Regions from separate parts of the Streptomyces sp. NPDC058665 genome, predicted to be linked through region 3. Evidence: predicted binding sites of a transcription regulator. Region 3 holds the regulator's gene; each other region holds the start of a gene.
What was found. The regulator HrcA, encoded in region 3, represses chaperone genes, less so after heat shock. The targets are predictions, from matches to a motif close to TTNGCACTCNGNNNNNCNGAGTGCNAA.
Positions count from the first base shown of each region.

Region 1: groES (co-chaperone GroES) is a predicted target of HrcA. The motif match lies at 1,712-1,738, and genes of this name have one in related genera.
Region 2: groL (chaperonin GroEL) is a predicted target of HrcA. The motif match lies at 2,177-2,203, and genes of this name have one in related genera.

Region 1 covers NZ_JBHXRX010000001.1:272,971-276,242, reverse strand. Annotated here, with positions in the region: gene groL (chaperonin GroEL) at 1-1,156, opposite strand, end outside; gene groES (co-chaperone GroES) at 1,255-1,563, opposite strand; gene ACFWV8_RS01380 (polysaccharide deacetylase family protein) at 1,804-2,829, opposite strand; gene ACFWV8_RS01375 (methyltransferase domain-containing protein) at 2,887-3,272, shown strand, end outside.
Region 2 covers NZ_JBHXRX010000042.1:20,732-24,003, forward strand. Annotated here, with positions in the region: gene ACFWV8_RS25215 (ABC transporter permease) at 1-275, shown strand, start outside; gene groL (chaperonin GroEL) at 388-2,013, opposite strand; gene ACFWV8_RS25225 (cold-shock protein) at 2,342-2,545, opposite strand; gene ACFWV8_RS25230 (ubiquitin-like small modifier protein 1) at 2,964-3,239, opposite strand.
Region 3 covers NZ_JBHXRX010000006.1:7,435-10,706, reverse strand. Annotated here, with positions in the region: gene dnaJ (molecular chaperone DnaJ) at 1-958, opposite strand, end outside; gene hrcA (heat-inducible transcriptional repressor HrcA) at 959-1,975, opposite strand; gene ACFWV8_RS05095 (MBL fold metallo-hydrolase) at 2,301-3,020, shown strand; gene ACFWV8_RS05090 (DUF3097 domain-containing protein) at 3,040-3,272, shown strand, end outside.

The DNA.
Region 1 (3,272 bases), on a different contig from region 3:
CGGTCGCGGCGCCGACCTTGATCACGCACACGCCGCCGGCCAGCTTCGCGAGGCGCTCCTGGAGCTTCTCGCGGTCCCAGTCGGAGTCCGTGGCCTCGATCTCGGCCTTGATCTGGTTGACGCGGCCGGCGACCTCGGTGCTCTCGCCACCGCCGTCGACGATCGTGGTGTCGTCCTTGGAGACCGTGACGCGGCGCGCGGTGCCCAGCACGTCGAGACCGGCCTGGTCGAGCTTGAGGCCGACCTCCTCGGCGATGACGGTCGCACCCGTGAGGGTGGCGATGTCGCCGAGCATGGCCTTGCGGCGGTCACCGAAGCCGGGGGCCTTCACCGCGACGGCGTTGAACGTGCCGCGGATCTTGTTGACGACGAGGGTGGAGAGCGCCTCGCCCTCGACGTCCTCGGCGATGATCAGCAGCGGCCGGGAGCCGCCCGCCTGGATGACCTTCTCCAGCAGCGGGAGCATGTCCTGGATGGAGGCGATCTTGCCCTGGTTGATCAGGATGTACGGGTCGTCGAGGACGGCCTCCATACGCTCCTGGTCGGTCACCATGTACGGCGAGAGGTAGCCCTTGTCGAAGGCCATGCCCTCGGTGAACTCCAGCTCCAGGCCGAAGGTGTTGGACTCCTCGACGGTGATGACACCGTCCTTGCCGACCTTGTCCATCGCCTCGGCGATGAGCTCGCCGACCTGCGGGTCCTGGGCGGAGAGCCCGGCGACCGCGGCGATGTCGGCCTTGTCTTCGATCGGGCGGGCCGTGTCCAGCAGCTCCTTGGAGACGGCGGCGACGGCGGCGTCGATGCCCTTCTTCAGGGCGGCCGGGGAGGCGCCGGCGGCGACGTTGCGCAGGCCCTCGCGGACCAGCGCCTGGGCCAGCACGGTGGCGGTGGTGGTGCCGTCACCCGCGATGTCGTTGGTCTTGGTCGCCACCTCCTTCACGAGCTGGGCGCCGAGGTTTTCGTACGGGTCGTCGAGCTCGACCTCGCGGGCGATGGTGACACCGTCGTTGGTGATGGTCGGCGCGCCGAACTTCTTGTCGATGACGACGTTGCGGCCCTTGGGGCCGATCGTCACCTTCACCGTGTCGGCAAGCTTGTTGACGCCGCGCTCAAGGGCGCGACGGGCGTCCTCGTCGAACTTCAGGATCTTCGCCATGGGAGCTTTCTCTTGTCCTCTCGAACGAACAACGAACTACGCCCCGGGCCGCCCGGCGATGCGGGGGCCAGGGGCGCAGCTCACAGCGGACTGTGGAATTACTTCTCGATGATCGCGAGCACGTCGCGAGCCGAGAGGACGAGGTACTCCTCGCCCGTGTACTTCACCTCAGTACCGCCGTACTTGCTGTACAGAACGACGTCGCCGACGGAAACGTCGAGCGGAAGACGCTCGCCGTTCTCGAAGCGACCCGGACCGACGGCCAGGACGACGCCCTCCTGGGGCTTCTCCTTGGCCGTGTCCGGAATAACCAGGCCAGAGGCCGTGGTCTGCTCTGCGTCGAGCGGCTGGACCACAATGCGGTCCTCGAGCGGCTTGATGGCAACCTTGGTGCTGGCGGTCGTCACGATCCGACCTCCCCCTTCGGAGATCTCACGGGGTTAACTGTCTGGGTGGCGCGACCGGGCTCGATCCGTCGTCGCGGGTGCCGGACCTGTCCTGTCACGCATTGGCACTCTCCAGTGGGGAGTGCCAGACATGACACTATGACCGCGATTAGCACTCGGTCAAGCTGAGTGCCAGTCGGGCCCCGCGCGCCGCCGCCGTCCGGCCCCCGTCCCGGGGCCCGAAGGGGCCGGTGAACCGGCTCAGACGTAGTCCTCCAGCTTCGCCACCGCGTACCCCTTGTCCGTGATCGTCTTCATGACGTGCCGGATCATGTCGGGCATCGAGCCCTTCCAGTCCTCCTTCCCGCGGAAATGCGTGAGGACGATGTCGCCGGGGTGCAGGTCCCGGTCCCACTCGCGCCACTCCATGTGGTCGGGGAACGCCTCGGACGACCACAGCGGAACCGCCTTGACGCCGCAGGACTTGGCGGCGCGCAGGGTGCGCGCGTCGTAGTTGCCGTACGGCGGCCGGAAGAGCGCGGGCCGCTTCCCGTACCGCTTCTCGATCTTCTCCTGCTGGCCGCAGATCTCCCGTTTCTGCTCCTTGTAGGAGAGCCCGGGGAGGTAGGGATGGGTGAGGGTGTGGTTGTGCAGGGAGACACCGCGGGACTGCATCTTCTTGAAATAGGCGTAGTTGTCGTTGATGACGTAGTCGCTGAGGAAGGCGCTGTACGGGATCTTCAACTCGCCCATCATCCGCAGCAGTTCGGGGTCCTTCTCGGCGCCGTCGTCGATCGTCAGGAAGACGACCTTCTCCTTGGTCGGGACCCTGGTGAAGACCGGCGGCAGGTTCGCGCCGCCCGTGACCTCGAAGCCCTTGCGGGTGGTGATCCGGGGCTTCGCCGTGGGCGGCGGAGGTGCGGCGAGCGGGGTCTTGGCGAGCTTCCACTTCTTCGCGGCCACGGCGCGCAGCGCCTGGGCCTTCGCCTGGGCTTCCGCCTGCGCCCTGACGGCAGCGGCGGCGTCCGCCTTCTTGCCGGCTCCGGCCCCCGGGGCGGGGCCGGCCCGGCCCGGTTTCTCCGGGGCCGACTCGACGGGTCCGCCGCCACCGCCGCCACCGTCCCCGCTCCGGCCGCCGCCGCTGCGGTCGCGGTCGCCGGACTCACCCGCGCAGGCGGTGCCGAGCGCGGCGATCAGGAGTACGGCGGCGACGGTGCGTACCCGCCGGCCGGGGTGACTTTTCCGAGCCTCTGAGGCTTTATTGTCGTTTTGTCGTACTAGTTGCATGGCGTCGCATCCTGTCAGCGCCCGGCCCACGCACCCGGCAGACACCGCCGGGGAGCGATGACGGTCGCCCGGCTGGCCCACAATGGCCCGGTGAACGACCGCACCCCCGCACCCCTGGCCCCGCTCCTCTCCGAGGAGGGCCAGGCCCTGCTCGCCGCCCTTCGCGACCACGACCCCGCCCAGGAGCTGGCCCTGGCGACCCGGCTGCGCCGTGACCACCCCGCCGAGCTGGTCTCGTCGGCGCTCGCGCAGGCCCGGCTGCGCCAGCGCGCGACCGCGAAGTTCGGCGAGCGGGACGCGTACCGCATGTACTTCACGCCCGACGGCGTCGAGCAGGCCACCCGCACCTCGGTCGCCGCCCACCGCGCGGCCCGGTTCCGGGCCATCGACGCCACGGGCGCGGGCCGCACGAGCACCGGCCCGGCGCGGATCACCGACCTCTG
Region 2 (3,272 bases), on a different contig from region 3:
CCAAGACCGTCGAGTCCGCGAGCAACGCCCCGCTGCCGCTCACCTTCCTGCCCTTCCTCGGCAGCGCGGTCGTCCCCCCGGAGTCCATGCCGACGGCCCTGCGCTGGTTCGCCGAGTACCAGCCCTTCACCCCGATCAACGAGACCCTGCGCGGTCTGTTCCTCGGCACCGGGATCGGCAACGACGGCTGGATCGCGCTCGCTTGGTGCACCGGTCTCGCCCTGCTCGGCTACTTCTGGTCCCGCGCGGTCTTCAACCGCGAGCTCCAGCGCTGAACGCGCCAAGCCCGCTGCTGAGCCCACCGAACGCCCGAGGGCGGCACCCCCTTTCCAGGGAGTGCCGCCCTCGGTCCGTACAGCTACGTCATGAACCGCCGATCCGTCAGGATCAGAAGTCCATGTCACCGCCCGGCATGCCGCCCGGCGCGCCGCCGGCGGCGGCCTTCTCCGGCTTGTCGGCGATGACGGCCTCGGTGGTGAGGAACAGCGCCGCGATGGACGCCGCGTTCTGCAGGGCGGAACGCGTGACCTTCGCGGGGTCGATGATGCCTTCGGCGATCATGTCGACGTACTCGCCGGTCGCGGCGTTCAGGCCGTGACCGATCTTGAGGTTGCGGACCTTCTCGACGATGACGCCACCCTCAAGCCCCGCGTTGACCGCGATCTGCTTGAGCGGGGCCTCCAGCGCGAGCTTGACGGCAGCGGCGCCCGTCGCCTCGTCGCCTTCGAGCTCCAGCTTCTCGAACACCGAGGAAGCCTGGAGCAGAGCCACGCCACCACCGGCGACGATGCCCTCCTCGACGGCGGCCTTGGCGTTGCGCACCGCGTCCTCGATGCGGTGCTTGCGCTCCTTGAGCTCGACCTCGGTCGCGGCGCCGGCCTTGATGACGGCCACGCCGCCGGCCAGCTTCGCGAGGCGCTCCTGGAGCTTCTCGCGGTCGTAGTCCGAGTCCGAGTTCTCGATCTCGGCACGGATCTGGTTCACGCGGCCGGCGACCTGCTCGCTGTCACCGGCACCGTCGACGATGGTGGTCTCGTCCTTGGTGATGACGACCTTGCGGGCGCGGCCCAGCAGGTCGAGACCGGCGTTCTCCAGCTTGAGGCCGACCTCCTCGGAGATGACCGTGCCGCCGGTGAGGATGGCGATGTCGTTCAGCATCGCCTTGCGGCGGTCACCGAAGCCCGGGGCCTTGACGGCGACGGACTTGAAGGTGCCCTTGATCTTGTTGACGACGAGCGTGGACAGCGCCTCGCCCTCGACGTCCTCGGCGATGATCAGCAGCGGCTTGCCCGACTGGATGACCTTCTCCAGGAGCGGCAGGACGTCCTTGACGTTGCCGATCTTGGAGTTGACGATCAGGATGTACGGGTCGTCGAGCGACGCCTCCATACGCTCCATGTCGGTGGCGAAGTACGCCGAGATGTAGCCCTTGTCGAAGCGCATGCCCTCGGTGAGCTCAAGCTCAAGACCGAAGGTCTGCGACTCCTCGACGGTGATGACGCCTTCCTTGCCGACCTTGTCCATCGCCTCGGCGATGAGCTCGCCGATCTGGGTGTCGGCGGCGGAGATGGAGGCCGTCGAAGCGATCTGCTCCTTGGTCTCCACGTCCTTGGCCTGCTCAAGGAGGGCACCGGAGACGGCCTCGATGGCCTTCTCGATACCGCGCTTGAGGGCCATCGGGTTGGCGCCGGCGGCCACGTTGCGCAGGCCCTCGCGGACCAGGGCCTGGGCCAGGACGGTCGCGGTGGTCGTACCGTCACCGGCGACGTCGTCCGTCTTCTTGGCGACTTCCTTGACCAGCTCGGCGCCGATCTTCTCGTACGGGTCCTCGAGCTCGATCTCCTTGGCGATGGAAACACCATCGTTGGTGATCGTGGGGGCGCCCCACTTCTTCTCGAGGACGACGTTTCGGCCCTTGGGGCCAAGGGTTACCTTGACGGCGTCGGCGAGCTGGTTCATCCCGCGCTCGAGACCGCGCCGTGCCTCCTCGTCGAACGCGATGATCTTGGCCATGTGAAGTGGTCCTCCCGGACAGGGGGTGGATTGCTCCGGACCGTGTCGGCGCCCGCGACGGACGGCCGAAGAGCCTTGCGGTTCCTTGCCCCACAGGCTCTCGGGCCTCGCTGACCCGGTCCATAAGTTGTCACTCTCACCTGCAGAGTGCTAACGCCAATGATTAGCACTCGACCCCCTTGAGTGCAAGCGACTCCCGAGCGGCGCACCCCCCTGACCCCGCGCGCACAGCCCCGCGCGCGGACCGCGCGCGCACGAGGGGCCCGCATCCCCTCTTGGGATGCGAGCCCCTCGTGTGTGAGTGCGTCGTTGGCCGATCGCGCCGGAATCAGACGGCGAGCTTGACCATGTCCGCCTGCGGACCCTTCTGGCCCTGCGAGATCTCGAACTCAACTCGCTGACCTTCTTCAAGGGTGCGGTAACCGTCCATCTGGATCGCGCTGTAGTGGACGAAAACATCCGCACCACCGTCGACCGCGATGAAGCCGTAGCCCTTCTCCGCGTTGAACCACTTGACGGTGCCCTGAGCCATGCCCAACTCCCCTATTACTGGCCCCTGCGCGGGACCGCACTTCGCGCCGGAACGCGTCGACCGCGGCTGAATGTATCTGCCCAACTGCCCTCTGCAACAGGTCAATCGGACGAGAATTATGGGCATGCCACAACACGCAAAGAGGTGAAATGCCGGGCTACCAGGGGCAAGTCGGGCCGGGCAAAGCGCAAGGAACCGCGCAAACAGCGTCCACACTTTGACCGCATCTTGTCGCGAACTCATATGCTCGGGGCACGGTCGCGACACCGGCGGCGGCGGGGCTACCCCGACTCTATCGCGTTCAACCTCATGGAATTGCCCCCTCCACTTCTCTCGCGGAGGGGGCAACGCCGTTCACTGTGCGTGCCGTTCGGCCGGGCGCTGCCGTTCGGCCGGGTGCCGCTGTCCGGCCCCTCGCTCAGCCGCCGGCGACCGCCGGGATGATCGAGATCCCCGCGCCGTCCGGGGTGGCGGTCTCCAGGCCCTGCTCGAAGCGGACGTCGTCGTCGTTCACGTACACGTTGACGAAGCGCCGGAGCTTGCCCTGGTCGTCCAGGACACGGGCGGCGATGCCCGGGTGGTTCGACTCCAGGGACTCGATGACCTGGGAGAGGGTCGTGCCCTCGGCCGGAACCTCGGCCTTTCCGCCGGTGTACGTACGGAGGATGGTGGGGATACGGACGTTCACGCTCATCGGTTTCTGCCTTCCGGGGAGTAGCGGCTTCTT
Region 3 (3,272 bases):
GGCCACCGCCCCGCAGATGCGTGATGCCACGGCCGTGGAGCGGGATCGACTGGCCCGACTGGGTGCCCGGCCGTACGTCGATGTCCTCGACCCCGTCCAGCGTCTCCAGCGGGCACTGGGTGCCCAGGGACGCCGCGGTCATCGGGATGGTGACCGTGCAGTGCAGATCGTCGCCGCGGCGCTGGAACACCGCGTGCGGCAGTTCATGGATCTCGACGTACAGATCGCCCGCCGGACCGCCACCCGGTCCGACCTCGCCCTCACCCGAGAGCTGGATACGGGTGCCGTTGTCGACGCCCGCGGGGATCTTGACCGTGAGCGTGCGGCGCGAGCGGATACGGCCGTCGCCCGCGCACTCGGGGCAGGGGGTCGGCACGACCGTACCGAAGCCCTGGCACTGCGGGCACGGCCGCGAGGTCATGACCTGGCCCAGGAAGGACCGCGTGACCTGTGAGACCTCGCCGCGACCGCGGCACATGTCACAGGTCTGCGCGGAGGTGCCGGGTGCGGCGCCCTCGCCCGAGCAGGTCGTACAGACGACCGCCGTGTCGACCTGGATGTCCTTCGTCGTGCCGAAGGCGGCCTCGTTGAGGTCGATCTCCAGCCGGATCATCGCGTCCTGGCCGCGCCGCGTCCGCGACCTCGGCCCACGCTGCTGCGACGTCCCGAAGAACGCGTCCATGATGTCCGAGAAGTTGCCGAAGCCACCAGCCCCGAAGCCACCGGCGCCGGCGCCCGCCTGCGAGAGCGGGTCGCCGCCGAGGTCGTAGACCTGCTTCTTCTGCGGGTCCGACAACACCTCGTACGCGGCGTTGATCTCCTTGAACCGCTCCTGCGTCTTCGGATCGGGATTGACATCCGGGTGCAGCTCGCGGGCGAGCCTGCGGAATGCCTTCTTGATCTCGTCCTGTGATGCGTCGCGGCGTACGCCGAGTACGGCGTAGTAGTCCGTGGCCACTTACGACTCCGCCAGGATCTGTCCGACGTAACGTGCCACTGCGCGTACCGCTCCCATCGTTCCGGGGTAGTCCATGCGGGTCGGTCCGACCACGCCGAGTTTGGCGACTGCCTCGTCGCCCGAACCGTAGCCGACCGCGACGACGGACGTGGAGTTGAGGCCCTCATGGGCGTTCTCGTGCCCGATTCGTACGGTCATGCCTGAGTCCTCGGCCTCGCCGAGGAGCCTGAGGAGCACGACCTGCTCCTCAAGTGCCTCCAGCACAGGCCGGATTGTCAGAGGGAAGTCGTGCCCGAAGCGCGTCAGATTGGCGGTGCCGCCGATCATCAGCCGCTCCTCGGTCTCCTCGACCAGCGTCTCCAGAAGCGTCGCGAGGACCGTGGACACCGTGCCCCGGTCCTCCAGGTCGAAGGAGTCGGGCAGCTCCTGCACCAGCAGCGGCACGTCGGAGAACCGGCGTCCCACCACCCGGGCGTTGAGCCGGGCCCGCAGGTCCGCCAGCGACGTGTCGCCGAACGGCACCGGACAGTCGATCATGCGCTGTTCGACCCGGCCGGTGTCGGTGATCAGAACCAGCATCAGTCGCGCGGGGGCCAGCGAGAGCAGTTCCACATGCCGCACCGTCGAGCGGGTCAGCGAGGGGTACTGCACGACCGCGACCTGCCGGGTCAGCTGCGCGAGCAGCCGCACCGTGCGGCCCACCACGTCGTCCAGATCGACGGCGCTGTCGAGAAAGTTCTGGATGGCCCTGCGCTCCGGCGCCGACAGCGGCTTGACGCCCGCCAGCCGGTCGACGAAGAGCCGGTAGCCCTTGTCCGTCGGAATACGCCCCGCGCTGGTGTGGGGCTGGGCGATGAAGCCCTCGTCCTCCAGCACCGCCATGTCGTTACGGACGGTGGCCGGGGAGACACCGAGCTTGTGCCGCTCGGTGAGCGCCTTGGAGCCGACGGGCTCCTCGGTGCCGACATAGTCCTGGACGATGGCGCGCAGCACCTCAAGCCTGCGTTCGCTCAGCATCGCGCACACCTCCAGCTCTGGTTCCTCGGATCCGGCTTGGCACTCGATGCGCGGGAGTGCCAGCATTCCCCGGGCCAGTGTACGGCCGTGAGGTACGCCCCTAGCAAGGCCGACCGGTCACGCTACCGCGCGGCACCGCCAGGGCGTGTCTTTTGGATCTTGCCGGGCTCGCGGTCCCTGGCACGCACGCCCGCCGCGTTGTCGTCGGTCGCCATGGCTCCGCCATGTCTCCCTCCTCCGCCTTGCGACCGCACGCACCAGCCCCCGCTCCCTGATCCGGCCTGATCCAAAAGACACGCCCTGGCCCCACCGATAGCGTCGCCGTATGGACGTCCGTTGGGAAGAGCACGGCTGGGAACGACTGGCTCCGGGGGTCGGCAGACGGCGGCTGCCTGGCTGGGATGCGACGGTCGGGCTTGTCGTGGGCGCGGAAGCCGTCCTTCTGTACGACACGGGCTCGACGCTCCGTGAGGGCGCGGAGATCCGCGCGCAGGCGCAGGCGCTGTGCGGCAGGCGCGTCACCCATATCGCGCTCAGTCACCCCCACTTCGACCACGTCCTGGGCACGGCGGCCTTCTCGGGGGCGGAGGTCTACGGGGCGGTCGGCCTGGGCGAGGTGCTCCTCCGCGACCGGGAGGGCCTGCGCGCCACGGCCGTACGGCACGGCGTACCCGCCTCCGAAGCCGCGACGGCGGTGGACGTACTGGTGGTGCCGGACCATCCCGTATCGGGCGAGTGGACCCTCGATCTCGGCGGGCGACAGGTACTTCTCGCCAATGTCGGCCCCGGGCACTCCGGGCACGATCTGGCCCTGCTCGTCCCGGGCGACCGGGAGATCGTCTTCTGCGGCGACCTGGTCGAGGAGTCGGGCGAACCCCAGGCGGGCGACGACGCGATCCCCTCCCGCTGGCCTGCCGCCATCGACCGGCTGCTGGCGCTGGGCGGCGAGGACGCGGTGTACGTTCCCGGCCACGGCGCGGCCGTCGACGCGGCGTTCGTACGGGCCCAGCGGGGCGCGCTCGCCGCACGTTTCGGCACGGCGTGAGCCCGGATATCGTCTGGGGATGCGCAGCTACAGCCCCGATCTGACCCCGCCCTGGAAGCGCTCGAAGCCGGTGCCGGAGGTGCCCGCCGAGCCGGATCTGGTGGTCGAGGAGGTGTCGACGGGCTTCTGCGGCGCGGTGATCCGCTGCGAGAAGACGGCGGAGGGGCCGACGGTCACCCTGGAGGACCGCTTCGGCAAGCACCGGGTGTTCCCGCTGGTGGCGCGCGGGTTCCTGCTCGAAGGCCGGACCGT